2 regions of the Priestia sp. D51 genome follow, and region 2 is predicted to be linked to the other one. Evidence: riboswitches for the same ligand, from Rfam matches in the RefSeq annotation. Region 2 holds a riboswitch; the other holds the start of a gene.

Region 1 (8,831 bases), on a different contig from region 2:
TTGCGCTTCAATAACCAAAGCATATTTGATTTCTTTTTTCGATATCCTTCGTTTCGCGTTAGCACAACAATATTTTTTCTATATCCATCCTGCACTGCTTTTTTGATTGGAATCGGATCACTGATTCCTCCATCTAACAGCTCTTTTCCTTTATATGTAACGACAGGTGCTAAAAATGGAAGGGAACTAGAAGCGCGAACCGCTGTCAAAATATCCCGATCATACTCATCAAAATAAACGGGTTCTCCCGTCACGCAGTCCGTTGCTCCTACTACAAGCTTCTCTGTACGCTCAGCAAATGCCTCAAAGTCAAATGGAAGAAGCTGATTAGGAATTTCATCAAAAACGAAATCCATTCCAAATATCTCTTTTGTTTTAAAATAATTTTTCCACGACAAGTAGCGAGGATCCTCTAAAAAATCTAAATTAGCTTTGCGACTTCTTCCTATTTGTCTAGATAAATAAGAAGTGGCATGACAAGCGCCGGCTGAAACGCCAATTACATACGGAAGGTAAAGATTTCTTTCCATAAAGTAATCTAAAACTCCGGTTGTATAAAGGCCTCTCATACCGCCTCCTTCGAGCACGAGTCCAGTATCTTTCAATTTCTACACCTTCTAATTCTTATAATTTATGACAAGATTATACCTCGTTTATTATAACGAAAGATGAACAAAGATGGAACTGTGTTGCTTCTCTCTTTCGTTAAAGCTACCAATTCCTTCTATTCCTCAGCACATTTTACTTGTTTTTTCAATTTTATTTTATATTTTTTCAAAAAACCCTTTACTAATTCCCAGTTTTAAGGCAAAATTGTAAAAAAAGAAAACGCTAACTAGTTTTACTATTTTCAAAATTAAAATTATTGAAAAAATTAATAATGAACTAATTTAAAACAAAGGAGCGATGAATGATGAAAATAGCAGAGGTAGGAAACTTGATAGAATTTAAAAATGGCTTACAGGGCATTGTCGAAAAAGTAAATGAAAACTCCGTGATTGTTGATTTGACTTACATGGCAAACTACCGGGATTTAGACTTAGAACAGCGAACTGTTGTCAACCACAAAAACTACACGATTATTAATCCTGCTATGTAAAGGGAAAAAGCAACCGGAACGCAAAAACGGTTGCTTTTTTAGTGGTTTTGAAAGAACTGATTCTTTTGTTCTTCTGTAATAATTCCCAGCTTATACATGAGATAAATATACTGTTGAACCTTAACATCCTTCGAACTTTTTTTCACTGTACTCCCTCTTTTCTAAAATGTTTCTTCATACAATAATATATGGCTAAGATAAAAAAAGTTTCCTTAAAGAAACAAAACCAGGCCCCATTTTTTCTTGAAAGGGTCTTATTTTCGTGTGACAATAAGAACAAGCTACTACTACCTACTTACTGAAAGGAATTACTAGCATGTTTGATACTGTATTGTTTATCGTTGCACTTATTGTCATTCTTTTTTTCATCGTGCAGTTCGTTTTTAAACGCAAGCAAACTTCAAATAAAAAAACATCCGTTGAACCCATGAATTATGCCGAAGAAGATTCTAACTCCTACACAAGCTGGAGTGAATCTGCTTCTAATCACGATCACGATGGTGATGGTGATGGTGATGGGAACGCGGATGCTGACGGAAGATAGAAAAAAGCCTCTTCTTATGAAGAGGCTTTTTTTATTTTGATAACACGCGCTTGCCGTTGGTAAACGAATAATAGCATTCACCTGTATAGATGTCTTGGCTTTCATGTACATGAACACCACATTTATCTTCAAGTGCAGCTTTCATCATGGATTTGGCTACGTTATACGCTTTAATTGGACGATATTTTCTCCACTTTCCTACAAGGCAAAATGAACACGACTTTAACGTGTATCCCCCAAGCTTTTCAAATAGGCGAAACTCTTGGCGCTTGCCTAATAATAACGATGGGCGGAAAAAGTGAGTAGAACGGATATACAAGCTTGCGATATCTTCTTCTACTTGCCCCTTTACTTTACTGTAAAAGAATGGCGAACGAAGATCAGCACCAATTGCTGTAATCGTTAAAAAGTTTTTGCAGCGATATTTTTCTGCACATTTAGCCGCTTTTAAAGGAAATTCGTAGTCAACTTTAATGAATTTCGCTTTTGTTTTTGCTTTTTTCATTGTCGTGCCTAAACAGCAATATACATCATCAACTGCAAAGCATTCTTCGTGCTTATCAAGCTCTGAAAAATCAATTTCAAGCTGACGTAGCTTTGTGTGTTCGATTGGTAGCTTTTTTCGAACAAACACTGTCACATGGTTATATAAGCTGTTGCTTAATAACATTTTTAAAAGTTCTTGACCAACAAGTCCGCTTGCACCTAATACTAATGCTGATCTCTGTGACATTCTTTCACCTTCTCATCTGTTGTTTTTGCAATGGAAAACAGGTTGCATACACAACCTGTTTGTTCGAATTAACGATTATCAATTGTTTCTGGGTATAAATCATGATTCATCAGGCGATAATTAGCCATTTCTTCATACTTCGTACCAGGACGGCCATAGTTTGTATATGGATCAATTGAAATCCCGCCGCGTGGTGTGAATTTCCCCCATACTTCAATATATCTTGGATTCATCAGTTTAATTAAGTCATTCATAATAATATTCATACAGTCTTCATGGAAATCTCCATGGTTACGGAAGCTGAACAAATAAAGCTTTAACGACTTGCTTTCCACCATTTTTTCATCTGGAATGTAACTAATATAAATGGTTGCGAAATCCGGCTGACCCGTTTTTGGACATAAGCTCGTAAATTCCGGACAGTTAAATTTCACAAAATAATCACGATTTGGATGTTTGTTATCAAATGCTTCTAGAATCTCTGGTGAATATTCAAACAAATAGTTTGTTCCTTGATTTCCAAGGAGTGATACACCTTCTAATTCTTCATCTTTTCGACCGCTCATTTGCATTTCCTCTCTTTCTACGATTGTCATTCTAACAGCGTTTTTTTATTTTGTATATATCTGTTTTTATTTTTCTTTGTAAATTTTTTGCTATGCGCTTACACGCCTCGTTTATTTCCCCAAACAAGGGCGTGAACCTGCGGCAGAACTCTTACATCGTTCATGTTTTTAGCTGCCACTGCCTTGTCGATTAACCACTCATACTTTTTAAGCAATTCTTGTGTTAACGACGCATTATCGATTGTCGTTAAGTCCTCGTTGCCTACTTGAACAAAAAATGGAACCTCAGGATAACGTTCATGAACAGACGCTGCATACTCAAAGTCCTCATCATTAAATACAACGACTTTTATGCTTATGTGCGCCATGCGTTTTTCCTTTATTAATGTCTCTATAATATCGTCTAATACGGAGAAATTTGTTGTCATTAATGAACTTGGAGGCTTAGGAGAAATCGTTAAATCATCGATCTTTAGGAACCAATCCTGATAACGGCTTCCCTGTGTTTCAAGAGCTGCTTTTACCCCATGACTGTGCAAAAGCTCTACAAGTGAACCAATCGCCTTGATAAGCGCAGGGTTTCCTCCAGAAATGGTGACGTGATCAAAGCACTCTCCTCCAATTTCTTTAAGCTCCGTCCAAATTTGTTCTGCTGTTAGCTGACGAATATCGTTTTTAGCTGATCCATCCCATGTAAAAGCTGAATCACACCAGCTGCAGGAATAATCACAGCCTGCGGTACGAACAAACATCGTCTTACGTCCTACAACCATTCCTTCCCCTTGAATCGTTGGGCCGAATATTTCAAGTACTGGAATTGTATTAGCCACGTTTTTTCACCTTCTTTGGGCGGTAAACTACGTAACTTGTCGGCGTTTCCCGCACGAATACTTGTACACAAGAAGGCTTATTTGGTAGTGTGTCTAGATATTCTTGAACCAACTCATAAATTTTACGAGCAACAACTTCAGTTGTAGGAAAATCATTTGGATTTTCTTCGTTAAAGATAGAATGATCGTTCAATAATGTATGATCAAATTGACCAGAAACAATTTTTTTCAATAGCGCAAAGTTTACTAAAAAGCCCGCTTCGTCTAATGTATCTCCGGCAACAGTTAAATTTACAAAATACGTATGTCCATGGACTTGACGGCATTTTCCTGCTTCTGTATGAGGAACAAAATGTGCCGCAGCAAACTGCATATCTTTGTTCAATTCATATTCATAGTCATGAAAGACTTGAGGATACATTTGTTGCAGCATTATTTTTCTCCTCCTTCTTTTGTTTGCAAGTATTGATCTAACCCGCGTTTTCGCAATTGACATGCGGGACATTCGCCGCACCCATCAGCAACAATACCGTTGTAGCACGTTAATGTTTTTTCACGCACATATTCAAGCGCTCCTAGCTCATCCGCTAACGCCCACGTTTCTGCTTTATCAATCCACATAAGCGGCGTATGAATCACAAACTCGAAGTCCATTGATAAATTAAGCGTGACGTTTAACGATTTCACAAATACGTCTCGACAGTCTGGATATCCCGAAAAATCAGTTTCACAAACGCCTGTTACGATATGACGGCCTCCGCTGTTTTTAGCCAGTACGGCAGCAAATGATAAAAATAACAGATTGCGGCCATCCACAAACGTTGTAGGCAACTCTCCTTCTTTTTGCTCAATTTCAATATCATCTCGTGTTAAGGCATTTGGTGCTAATTGATTTAAAAGTGACATATCTAGGACGGTATGCTTCACACCTAAATCAGCTGCGATAGCTTTTGCTACCTCTATCTCTTGACTATGACGCTGACCGTATTGAAAAGTAACCGTTTCTACTTCTTTAAAGTTTTTCAAAGCCCAAAATAGACATGTTGTACTATCTTGACCTCCGCTAAATACAACAATAGCTTTTTCATTTTTCATCATTATTGTTCGTCTCCTTTTTGATTGAAATCAAAAGAAGAAGAAACTTTATTGAACCGTTCGTTCCCTTTGTGACTAATTTTATAACACAAAAAAGAGACTGCTCTTTTCCAGCAATCTCCCTAAAAAGCAACTAAGATACACGTCCTCGCCAGCATACACGTCAAAAAGACGTGTTGATAGAAAAGCACGTGAAAGAAGACACGCTAAAACCGTGTCTTTTGTCATCAACGATGATCTTAGTTTTTTATAGAGGGAGTTTTCGAACCTCTCCCGTACATATACAAACGTGTACGGCGTTTCTTCTTGAATTGTCATCGTATACTATACCACATACGTATAAATAATGCTATGTTTGTTGGCTTCTATCACCTTTAGCTGTCTTATTTCTCTTTCTATAAGAAAGCGCAATAAATAACAACGGAAAACAGACGCTTAGTACAAATAAATAAAACGGCCAGTAATATTTTTCAAAATAATTGAAGTATGCTGTATTTGGAATAATGTAATACGCCACGCCTGTAATGATTAGACCTAAAGGAAAGCTCAAAAAATTGCGCACCCGTAAATTACATAATTGAGCGATACTTAACTGAATAGCATAGAACACAATGACAACTTTAAAAAAGATAGATAACATCCAAATAATAGCTACTAATACTTCAACATGCTGTATCGTTGCACCTAACGAAATCATTTTTCCTAATAAATAAACTGGGTAGCTGTGCATTGATGCAATATTCGCGCCAAGAGCTAATATACAAGCCGCAACTGCAATCGTAATCGTCAAGCCCGATGCCACAGTGCCGATAACAATCATTCTTTTTACCTTTTTGCCACCTTTTATATGAGGCGTAATCATTAGCACAAAAATCAATTCCATAAACGGATTTCCTAAGAAATACGTGGTCCCTAACACTAAATCATCCATGCGGAATTCAAACAAAGGGTAAAGACGATCCAGTTTCATCTGAGGAATATTTAACGAAATTAACAATAAAAAAGGGACGACGATCCACGGTAAAAAGATTTCCGCGGTTCTCGCTATCACTTCAATGCCTAAATACCCTCCGTATATAACCGCTAAAATCACAAGAGCATGAATCCACGTAGGCAGCGTTTCAGGGACAATTTGCGTCGTCATAAATGTACTGATATCTCGAAGGGAAAACGTAGATTGAATGAACATAAAAAAAATGTAAATAAGAGACATACACGCTCCGGCGTAAGGACCTAGCGCTTTTTTAGCTATTTCAATGAACGTTTGCTGAGGGTAACGGTGCATCAGCCATAACAGCACCGCAACAATTAAAAGGGCAAAGCCAATAGCAAGCACACTACATACCCAGGCATTTTGTCTATTCGTTTCTAATAACGTAGCCGGAACTGCCAAAATAGCGCTTCCGATACAAAAAAAATAAATGAGAAAAAGAAGTTGTTTCGGAGTAATAAATTCTTTTATTTGCATCATACACCCCTTCTCTCCTACATGCTTACGTAAATAACAGATGATGAACGGTTTTAGTAAGAGGCTTAATGAGTTCCTCTAAAAAGTACAGAGGCGTAGGTACTTCTTTACGGAGTGTAATGGCTCCCCAAAAGAATAAACCCATACCTATAAGACAAAGATAGACAACGATTTCACGGTAATACTTTTCCTTTCGGAAGTTAATCATAATTTTTTTAGTCAAAAAAGCAAGAAGTACCAATAAGGCGATAAATCCCTCCATTTTCTTTCTCCTTAATGCTTCATTTGCTTCATATATGAGTTATTTAACGTGCCTAAGCGACGAATTTGAACTTTGGCATCTAAATCGACGGTTAAATCTTCTGCGTAAATTCTGTTCCAGTCTCTTTTCATTTTGTACCATCTCTTTACATCTTGTCTGTAAAACGTTTCTCCAAAACCGAAGATATCACTTTTATAATCTTTTTGAGCTTTTTCCACTGCGTCATTCATTTTTTCTTTTACGTCCGCTGCTGTTTTTCGTTCGAGCATATTGATTACAGCTGGATCCTGTAAGTTTACTTGACACTCTACATCTGCCACGTTTGCTTCACCTTTTAAATCCACGTGAATATGAGGCTTATGGTTTTTCATAGAAGCCGTTACCTTCACGTTCGTTCGAAGCATTTCTACTCCGATGATATCGTGCTGTTTTTCTTTTCCTTCGCATGGAATAACAATTAACGTACTTTTTACATTTCCTGTAATATAGTTATATCCTTTACTTTCGTCTTCATTGAACCAGCCGATCAGCTTATCATTTTGAAAGACGCCTAATCCTTTAAAATTGAGCAGGGTGGACAGATTGGTCCGGGAAATGCTCGACATATCTCCTGCCTTTTTCACGTCGCCTTTGACCAATACTCCCGATAACACCGCCTGCTTTCCTTCGCTCGTTAAGTTACTGATCAGTTCATTTAACTTTACGCCTCTAGTAGGTGCCCAAATACGCTGAGAGACGTCTAATGAAGCAAACATATGGTTAGCTGGTATTTTTTCAATTGTTGTTAATACGTTCAGAACGCTCGATGCTTTCGTGTTTTTAGCAACAACAACAAAATAATCGGTACGCACTTCATGATCCCGAGCAAAGAAATCAAGCACTTCAGCAATACCCTCTTCCGCCATGCTTTCGCTAATGACTAGCATTCGTAAATGAGAAAGATAAATTTTCCGCGGGGATTTTGTCGTTATTTTTCTTAACCCTTCCATTACAGACGAAGCCTTAATAGAGAATGTGGTAACAGAAGGCCCGTTTGTAGGGGTTTTGGCCTGAATATCACCAGGGTTAATCAGCTGAACTGTAACAATAATGCCATCTTCTGCTTTATCAATTCCGACAGCAACCGTAATGGCTAGCTCATTCAACTCTCGACTGCTCCAGCAGCCGCTTAACAGCAATGAACAGATACATAACATCAGAAATGCTTTCATAGTAACCGGCCACCTTTGCACAGTTTAGTTTTTTTGCGTCTTTTGACGTGAGATATTCTTCTCGTTAATAAGCTTTGGCCTTGTTTTCATTTTTTTGATCGAACGTCTAATTAGAACATCCTTTTGATCACGCTTCACAAAGGGAGCCATAGGTGTCATATAAGGGACTCCAAATGACCTTAAGCTGCATAAATGTAAAATCATTAAAATTAGCCCGAGGATAATACCGAACAAGCCAAAAGTAGCTGCTAAAACCATTAAAATAAAGCGCAGCATCCTTACTGCAATGGCCATATCATACACCGGTGAAACAAAGTTACTAATAGCGGTGATGGATACAACGATAACCATTGCAGGCGATACTAATCCAGCTTGTACGGCGGCTTCTCCTAAAACGAGTGCTCCCACGATTGAAATAGCTGAACCTACTGCTCGAGGCAATCGGACTCCCGCTTCTCGCAAAATTTCAAACGTGATTTCCATAATAAACGCTTCAATAATAGCTGGAAAAGGCACACCTTCCCTTTGAGCTGCAATACTAATTAACAAAGCAAAAGGAAGCATCTCTTGATGAAAAGTAGTTAAAGCAATATAAGCAGAAGGTGTTAAAAGGGCTAAGAAAAATGCCATGTAGCGCATTAAGCGAATCAATGTACTAATATCTGCGCGCTGGTAATAATCTTCGGCCGCCTGAAAAAATTGAATAAATAGGGCAGGAACCATCAATACAAAAGGTGTACCGTCTACTAAAATGGCTATCCGCCCCTCTAAAAGACCTGCTGCCACGGAGTCTGGACGCTCCGTGTTATGCATAGTAGGAAAAGGTGTATAATCTTCATCTTGAATCAACTCTTCGATATATCCGCTCTCCAAAATACCGTCTATATCAATTTTAGAAAGACGCTCTTTTACCTCTTGAATGACCTGTTCATCCGCAATGCCGTCTATATAAACGAGCGCAATATCCGTTTTTGTAAACTCTCCTATTTGCTGAGATTCAATCCAAAGTTTTGGAGATTTTAT
Region 2 (8,831 bases):
CCAGCTTATTTCTTCCAAAAGCGCGTTCACCGCATTGAGCGTCGCCTTCCGACTAGGGACAGTCTAGCAGATGCAATTCAAGCAATAAAAACAAAGAAAAAGCCAATCATCATTTGCGGAGGAGGCGTTCGGTATTCAGAAGCTGCAAAAGAGTTAAAACAATTTGCTAGTGAGTTCCATATTCCATTTGGAGAAACTCAAGCTGGGAAAAGTGCCGTTGAAAGCGACTATCGCTATAATCTTGGCGGAATAGGTGTAACAGGAAACTCAGCTGCTAATACAATCGCTAAAGATGCGGATTTAGTAATTGGAGTAGGCACTCGATTTACTGATTTTACAACAGCATCTAAACAGCTTTTTCAACATCCCGACGTGCAATTTCTTACTATTAACACGTCTGAATTTCATGCAAATAAACTGGATGCCGTGAAGCTTGTAGCTGATGCAAAAGAAGGGTTGTTTGCTCTTAGGAAAGAGCTCATGTCAATTGGCTATCAGTCTGGTTATACGACAGAAATTGCAAGTGCAAAAGACGCATGGGAAGCAGAATTAGAGCGTCTACATAGCATACGTTTTACAGGGGCAGATTTTATTCCAGAAATAAAAGGTCATTTAGATGAAAGCTTAGCTGAATATGCAGAATCACTTGGTACTCAATTAACGCAAACAGAAGTAATTGGAGAGGTGAATAAGCTCCTTGATGACAACTCCGTCATTGTTGGTGCAGCTGGAAGTCTTCCAGGTGACTTACAGAGAATGTGGAAGTCTAATAAAGCCAATACCTATCATATGGAATATGGATATTCATGTATGGGATATGAAGTATCAGGTGCACTTGGAGTTAAGCTGGCTGAACCAGCTAAAGAAGTGTATGCGATGGTTGGAGATGGAAGCTATCAAATGCTGCATTCAGAGCTCATTACAAGCCTTCAAGAAAGAAAAAAGATAAATATTTTACTGTTTGATAACTCCGGATTTGGATGTATTAATAATCTTCAAATGTCAAATGGAATGGGGAGTTTTGGAACAGAGTTTCGCTATCGAAACGATGAAACAGGAAAATTAAACGGAAACGTGATGAAAATTGATTTTGCAGCCAGCGCCGCAGGCTACGGTGTAAAAACATATCGTGTAAGCTCTCTTGAAGAACTAAAAACGGCAATGGAAGATTCACAAAAACAAGAGACTTCTACATTAATTGATATTAAAGTGCTACCCAAAACTATGACAAACGGTTATGAATCGTGGTGGCATGTAGGAGTAGCAGAGGTATCTGAAAATCACCATGTACAAGAAGCCTATAAGGATAAAGTGAAAAATCTTGAAATGGCCAGAGGTTATTAACAAGCAAGAGAAATGGCCGATGTTGAGGGGAAACATTCGGTGAATATAATAGCGTTTTCAATTTGATATAGGGGAGAGGAAGACATGTTCAAGGAAAACACGGTCAAACTGGGGATTGCTCCAATCGCTTGGACAAATGATGACATGCCTGAACTAGGAGCTGAAAATACCTTTGAACAGTGTATCAGTGAGATGGCTTTAACCGGTTTTAAAGGAAGTGAGGTAGGAAACAAATATCCGCGAAATGTTTCGATCTTAAGGAAGGCATTATCACTTCGGAATTTAGAAATTGCAAGCGCATGGTTTAGTACATTTTTAACGACAAAGCCGCTGGAAGAAACGGTGACGCCATTTATTGAACATCGCGATTTTTTATACGAAATGGGAGCAAAAGTAATTGTTGTATCTGAACAAGGACACAGCATTCAAGGGATGATGGATGTACCTTTATTCAAAGAAAAGCCCGTGTTCACGCCAACAGAGTGGAGCAGCCTTATAGAAGGCCTGCACTATCTTGGGAAACTAGCAAGAGAGAAAGATATGCATATTGTCTATCATCATCACATGGGAACAGGCGTCCAAACAACAGAAGAAATTGAGCAGCTAATGGAGCTTACCAATCCAGAGCTTGTTTCGCTCCTATTTGATACCGGTCATCTTGTTTTTTCAGGCGAAGAACCTCTTTATATCTTAAAAAAATATCTTCATCGTATTAAACATGTTCATTTAAAAGATATTCGCCAAGAAGTAGTTGATCGAGTCAAACAACAAGACCTGAGCTTCTTGCAAGCGGTAAAAGAAGGAGCCTTTACTGTTCCAGGCGACGGAGTTATTGAATTTGATGAAGTATTTACTACGCTTGCCGCTTCTGATTATAACGGCTGGTTTGTCGTAGAAGCAGAACAGGATCCAGCGCTTGCTAATCCTTTTGAATATGCGTTAAAAGCAAGAAACTTTATTAAAGAAAAAAGCGGTCTTTAATTTCTATTGTAAAAGGTTTTACGCCTTTTATATGTTTATGAAAGGAAAGGAGGAGATGAAATGAAGCCAACCATCTATAGTGTGGCTGAAGAAGCAGGTGTATCAATTTCCACCGTATCAAAAGTTATCAATCAAACCGGTCACATTAGTGAAAGAACCAGACAAAAAGTAATTGAGGTTATGGGGCAGTTGAATTACCATCCAAGCGTCGTAGCATCTGCTTTAACAGGAAAGCCTACTAAAACGATTGGGCTTCTCGTACCCGACATCTCCAACCCTTTTTTTGCCGATTTGGCAAGAAGCATAGAAGACCGAAGTCATGAGCGAGGTTTCCATGTTGTAATGTGTAATACCGATAACGATGCGGAAAAAGAGAAAAAATATCTATCGCTGTTAATTCGTCAGAGAATCGACGGTTTAATTGTAGCATCTGCTTTTCGCAATGCTAATCTTTTAAAAAATATGCTGAAGCAAGATATACCCATTAGCGTTATTGCTTCAGAAATCCCTCACATATCTGTTAATACAGTGACAGTGGATGACTATAAGGGAAGCTATTTGGCGACTGATTATTTGCTATCTTTGCATCATAAAAAAATTGCGATTATTACAGAAAATGCAAAAAGTAATCACGCCCGTTTAGATGCTTTTCGAGATGCCATGCAAGAAAATGGAATCACTGTGTTACCTCAGCACGTTATTACGACCGAAGCAAGTATTCAAAAAGGATATGAAAGTGCTAAGCAAATTTTTTTAATGAAGGAGAAAGTGACGGCTATTTTTGCTTGTAACGATTTACTGGCTATTGGCGTCATACAAGCGGCAAAAGAATTCAACATTGATGTGCCGAATGACTTATCAGTGATTGGCTTTGATAATACCGTCCTTTCTACTACCATCACGCCCATGTTGACGACGGTAGCACAACCGACAAAAGAAATGGCTATAAACGTAGTGGATTTGCTGGTTAGAGAAATGGAATACTCAACGATGCATAAAGAACATTTACTTCTTGAGCCGAAATTGATTGTCCGGAAATCGACGGCTCCGTTACGAAGAAACGCCACAGCATCTGCAAATAATTGAATACAATCAAGAGTATTGCTGTTAATAAAAACTCTTCACAGTCACATATTCAAAAGAATGTATAAAGTCTATGAAGAAAAAATGAGTGATTAGTAAATTCTGATTGTGCTACTACATAAAGGAGGAAGTTAAACATGCTAGGTAAATTAGGTGAATTAAATAAAGGATACAACGTACTTACAGAAATGGCCGGTCAGCACAAAGATATGCTGATGGATATTGGGATTTATAATATGTCTCAAGGAAAAGAGGAAACTTTACTAGACAGCAGCAATGAAACGGCTATTCTTTTACTAGAAGGAAAGGTAAAGCTAGAGTGGGAAGGACATTCGAAAGAAATTCAGCGTGAGTCTCTTTTTGAAGAAGAGCCTTGGTGTTTGCACGTTTCGAAAAATGTGGAGGTTAAAATTACCGCGCTTGCCAATAGTGAAGTACTAGTTCAAAAAACGGATAATGAAAAAGAATTTTCATCAAAATTATATACGCCTGAAGACTGTCAAAATACAGTAGCTGGTGAAGGAGTATGGGAAGGTACCGCTCAGCGTGTCATTCGGACAATCTTTGATTATAATAACGCTCCTTATTCTAACCTTGTTATTGGAGAAGTTATTTCTTATCCAGGAAGATGGTCGAGCTATCCGCCTCATCATCATGATCAGCCTGAAGTATATTACTATCGTTTTGACAAGCCGCAAGGATTTGGCTGTGCAATGGTTGGAGAAGATGCATACCGTGTAGTTGATAATAGTTTTATTACAATTCCAGGTGAATTAGATCATCCTCAAGCAACGGCTCCCGGCTATGCGATGTACTTCTGCTGGATGATTCGCCATCTTGACAATAATCCATGGACAGACCGTATTATGGAAGAAGAGCATAAGTGGTTATTAGAGCCGGATGCAAAAATTTGGCCTGAAAAATAAATAAAACTCTTTATACGAAATGGGTTTCAAATGTTGAAAAGCCTCGAATAAAAAAATAATTATGCGTAAAATAATAGTTTATTTTTGTAAAATATGTTTTTATATGTTAAAGTATAGCTTGTATTAATATTCAGGCGATGATATCGCTCTTTTTGGCAGATTCCTTTTTTAGGAGTCTCTTTTTTTTCTAAACAGAAGCAAGAGATCGTATGTCAATCAAAAAAAGGAGATAAGCGTAGCCGCTTATCTCCTTTTCTTTTTAGCATTATCTAACGCTAAGTTCTTTTTCACTACTTTTTCTAAAGCAACTTCCACGTGAACATTTTTTTCATCGATGTCATTCACAAGCACGACGGTTCCTTTTCGTCCCTTAATCTTTAAATCATCACCCGTAGAAGGAATGTTTTCCCTCAGCTGGCTTAATAGAAGCTTTCTGTTTTCAAAAAAGTGGACAGCCACCATTTTATCTCACCTAATTTCATATGATATGTGTGATACAAAGATGTGTATATGAAATCCTTCCTATACATTATGCCGCCAGGGGTGGTTTTAGAACACGTTGAATAGACAATTGTTGCATCGATATATGAAATAAATAGGGTGGCATAGTTATAAATCTTCTATTCTTGGACATACTTATACTACTAATCTAAAAAGGGATGTGGATGAAAATGAAGGTGGCTATCGGATTAAGTGTATTTACGGTCGTTACAGGAGCAATTGCGTTAGGGTCAGTTTACTTTTTAGCAGGGATCTTTTCGTTTTTCTTAACGGTTTTTTCATAAAAAAATCCACCAAGAGGTGGATTTTTTTATTTAGCAGCGGCTTTTGTTTCATGAGGCGAATTGCCGATAAATCCAAATTTTCCGCCGACAACTTCTTTTACTTCGTGGATGACAATAAAAGAATTCGGGTCAATTTGCTGGATTTTCTTTTTAATTTTTAATAACTCGTTCTTTTTAATAACAACGTAGATAATGCGTTTATCTTTGTTGGCGTAGTAGCCATATCCATAAAAGATGGTAGCTGCATTTCCAAATTCACTGGTGATCACTTGCGCAATGTCTTTGTACTGATCAGACATAATCGTCATTGCTTTTTTGTTGTGGAAACCTTCGATAACAACATCGACGATTTTAGCACAAAGATAGACGAATATAAAAGTATAGAGGGTATTGTTGACGCCAATAGCAAAAACAGATGCTAAAATAATGACGCTGTCCATGTAGAACATGCTTTTCGAGATATTGTAGCCTTTTGTGTAGTTTAATAAATAAGCTAAAAGAGTTGTGCCGCCGGTAGATCCATCCGCGATAAAAATGAGTGCCAGTCCTGTTCCCATTAGTAAAGCCCCGAATACAATTCCTAAAATCATGTCGTGAACGTGAAAAGGAATATAGCTGACCAGACCTAAGAAAACGGACGTCATGACAGCTCCTAGAATCGTATAGAGAATGGTTTTTTTAGTTAGAAATTTATAAGCTAAGGCAATGAATACAAGGTTCACAAGAAATGTGCTGATACTTGTAGGGATATGAAATAAATAATATAAAACAAGAGCAATACCAACCGTACTTCCGTCACCTAATTTATTTGGAATGACGAAAAAATCAATGGATGCAGCAACTAAAAGCGCTCCGGCAATAATTAAAATGATGTCTTTATAGATTGTTTTCAATATGCAAACCTCCCTGATCATTAGGATATTTTCACGTGGAATCTTGTTTTTACTAGTGTTTCACAAATGATAAAATAAAAAACGTCTTAGAAATTGTCTAGTTATAAAACTGATCAACTTCTAAGACGAAGAATTACGATACTTGTATAGGTCTTGATCCGGCTTTTCTATGCTTCGATGTCACCGATTATATAAACCTCTGACCGCTATGTCAACGCTATGAGAGATGTTCAACTTTTCAAAAAATAGAAGGCGGTTTCCTGTATAAAAAAGAATCCTTTGCGACGGCGCAAAGGATTTTCAAATTTATTGGAATAGGGGGAATACGTTATTAGAATTGCCATTTTCATAAATTAATATACCTTTATTTTTTTAAAAAATTTATTTGTTAATGACGATTGAAAGTTTGTAATTCACATGCTGATTTAGCTCTGTCAAAAAATCATTTAATTCTTCATTCGAATGAAATTTACATTCTAGTAAGTAGCAGCCATCGCCGCTGATTTTAAAGTTGTTGATGACGTACTTCTTCTGACTTTCTACAAATGTAAGGTAGGGGTGGTGATGAATGCTCTGCGTATAGATATTTAAAAATGCATGGACGGTGTAGCCAAGTTTTCGTTCATCAATGTTAATTGTATAGCCTTTGATAATGCCTTCATCTTCTAACTTTAATACTCTAGCAGAAGCGGCTTGTCCGGTTAAATGCACTTTTTCTCCTAATTCTTTCATCTTCATACGTCCATTTTTTGATAGCTCTTCTAGTATGCGCTTATCTGTATTATCTAACATCGCTACAAATCCTTTCGTATTTCAAATCAAAAGGGTTAACTACTTTATGTCACCTATGTATACGGATACGTCTTCTATTTTATAATAAAGAAAAGTAAGAAAAAAGAGCAGTCAATATGGAAGACATGAAAGCAGCAGTAGTTTGCAAACAGCTAGATTGACGAAAGCTTAAGCTTGCTGTATGATTCTTTGAGTGTTTACGTGGTTCGTAACCATCCCACGTTAAAAAACTAAGGAGAGAATAGTAAGATGAATATAAGAACACTTTGCGTCAACGGTCTTTTAGCAGCTATGTATATTGCTGTTAGCATGTTAATTCAGCCGTTTGGCTTCACCAATATCCAATTTCGTATATCAGAAATGTTCAATCATTTGATTGTATTTAATAAAAAGTACGTGTACGGCATTGTACTAGGGGTATTTCTGACGAATTTGTTTTTTTCACCAATGGTCGCTTATGATCTGGTGTTTGGGGTAGGACAATCTGTACTATCATTACTCATTACCATTTTTTCTATGCGCTATATTAAAAATATGTGGGCCCGTATGCTTATTAATACACTTGTGTTTACGTTTACGATGTTTATTATTGCGTTTGAACTGCACCTAGCATTTGATTTACCATTTTTCTTTACATGGTTAACAACAGCTGTTGGTGAGTTTGTGGTTATGCTTGTTGGAGCACCAATTATGGCGGCAATTAATAAACGTGTACAATTTAATAAGCTAGTTGGATAAAAAGATGTGGCTGTGATAAATCTCACAGCCGCATCTTTTTTTCTTTGTTATTCTATAAGTGTAGTGATAAACCCCTTATTATTGAAGAGCTTTTCACGCATGGAAAAATTACCCATATCTAGCATGTAAAAAGAGCAGGTCGCTATTGCGTTCTGCTCTTTTTGCGTAACGCAATAGCGAGTATTCAATTAGATTATTTTGAAAGAAGAAGTGACAAATCTCACAGCGCGTTCTTTTTTCTTTTGTTACGATATACATATAGTTGGCAAACTCCTTATCGAAAAGTTTTTCGCACAACAACACATTACCTATGCGTAGCAATTAAAAAAGCAGACCGACAAGGTTTGCTTTTTTAATTGTGTATTTTTACCATTAAATAACTTTTTTGAGTTATAATTGTAAAATAATCTTTGTTACGAGAGAGGGGATTATTTTTTGAATAGAAAGTTAGGAATTCTTGTTTTATTAGTGTTAGCTATCTTATTTGCCGGGTGTTCAAAAGAAGAAGACAACGTTCCTTTAAGAGAACTAGAAAAGATCCATATTAACGTCATCAAAGAACAAAAGATGAAGCAAGGGATTTCGTATGAATTGGAATTCGTAAACAAGAGCGATTTGACCATCAAACAAAACGACGTATTTTTATCGTATCCACTAAAAATAAAAAACGGTTATTCTGAAAATAAATTTAAGGTGTTAGCAGAAGGCAATAAGTTAAATATTAAGCCAAAACAAAAGGTAAAGTTGACTGCATTTCTTCCTTATAAAGGAATTAATAAAGAAGCGTTAGCTATTGATGAGCCTGACGTAAAGTGCATAGGATATTGGAATAAGATCGATGACTACCATCAATTTTCTTTTGGAGGATCTTTGAAGCGAGAATAACACATGGATCTGTTAAATAATGGAACTTATGAAGCGTGAAATCGTATATAAATCAAGGGGGAGATTTTATTGAAGAGATATGGACTATTTATCATTAGTTTCATCGTTTTCTTGGGTAGCTTTCAACTGCTATCAGGAATGATTCTTACGCTCTTATATGTTCCAGAAAGTTCGACTATGTGGAGCTCAATCGAAGGATTATCAAGTAAAGTAACGTTTGGCAGTTATTCTGGTAGCTTTGCTTTTATGATTCCCGCTGTAGCAGCTACAGCCGCTTTTTTTATCTCTAAAAAATGGGTTAGGAAAAGTGTATAAGAAACTAATAGCGGTGGTGAATAAACAGTGAATGTAGACACGGATAGATTAGTTAGCTTCTTTATTTTATGGGGAACACCCGCTGCTTT

Evidence for each region. A riboswitch is a leader RNA that binds a small molecule or an ion and turns the genes downstream of it on or off. The one in region 2 is predicted to bind preQ1.
Region 1: linked by a shared signal. The riboswitch ahead of queC (7-cyano-7-deazaguanine synthase QueC) and the one ahead of ACNHOZ_RS23115 (QueT transporter family protein) in region 2 are both predicted to bind preQ1.

The regions. Positions count from the first base shown of each region.
Region 1 covers NZ_JBLTIR010000003.1:695,602-704,432, reverse strand. Annotated here, with positions in the region: gene ACNHOZ_RS15410 (patatin-like phospholipase family protein) at 1-605, opposite strand, end outside; gene ACNHOZ_RS15405 (YkvS family protein) at 914-1,099, shown strand; gene ACNHOZ_RS15400 (hypothetical protein) at 1,416-1,643, shown strand; gene ACNHOZ_RS15395 (NAD(P)H-binding protein) at 1,675-2,376, opposite strand; gene queF (preQ(1) synthase) at 2,445-2,942, opposite strand; gene queE (7-carboxy-7-deazaguanine synthase QueE) at 3,041-3,772, opposite strand; gene queD (6-carboxytetrahydropterin synthase QueD) at 3,765-4,205, opposite strand; gene queC (7-cyano-7-deazaguanine synthase QueC) at 4,205-4,870, opposite strand; PreQ1 riboswitch class I at 5,101-5,144, opposite strand; gene ACNHOZ_RS15370 (GerAB/ArcD/ProY family transporter) at 5,217-6,338, opposite strand; gene ACNHOZ_RS15365 (hypothetical protein) at 6,361-6,597, opposite strand; gene ACNHOZ_RS15360 (Ger(x)C family spore germination protein) at 6,609-7,808, opposite strand; gene ACNHOZ_RS15355 (spore germination protein) at 7,833-8,831, opposite strand, start outside.
Region 2 covers NZ_JBLTIR010000007.1:20,167-28,997, forward strand. Annotated here, with positions in the region: gene iolD (3D-(3,5/4)-trihydroxycyclohexane-1,2-dione acylhydrolase (decyclizing)) at 1-1,344, shown strand, start outside; gene iolE (myo-inosose-2 dehydratase) at 1,429-2,325, shown strand; gene ACNHOZ_RS23090 (LacI family DNA-binding transcriptional regulator) at 2,386-3,411, shown strand; gene ACNHOZ_RS23095 (5-deoxy-glucuronate isomerase) at 3,546-4,334, shown strand; gene ACNHOZ_RS23100 (hypothetical protein) at 4,578-4,796, opposite strand; gene ACNHOZ_RS23105 (YitT family protein) at 5,146-6,012, opposite strand; gene ACNHOZ_RS23110 (Lrp/AsnC family transcriptional regulator) at 6,394-6,804, opposite strand; PreQ1 riboswitch class I at 7,000-7,044, shown strand; gene ACNHOZ_RS23115 (QueT transporter family protein) at 7,054-7,542, shown strand; gene ACNHOZ_RS23120 (hypothetical protein) at 7,978-8,427, shown strand; gene ACNHOZ_RS23125 (hypothetical protein) at 8,497-8,742, shown strand; gene ACNHOZ_RS23130 (hypothetical protein) at 8,770-8,831, shown strand, end outside.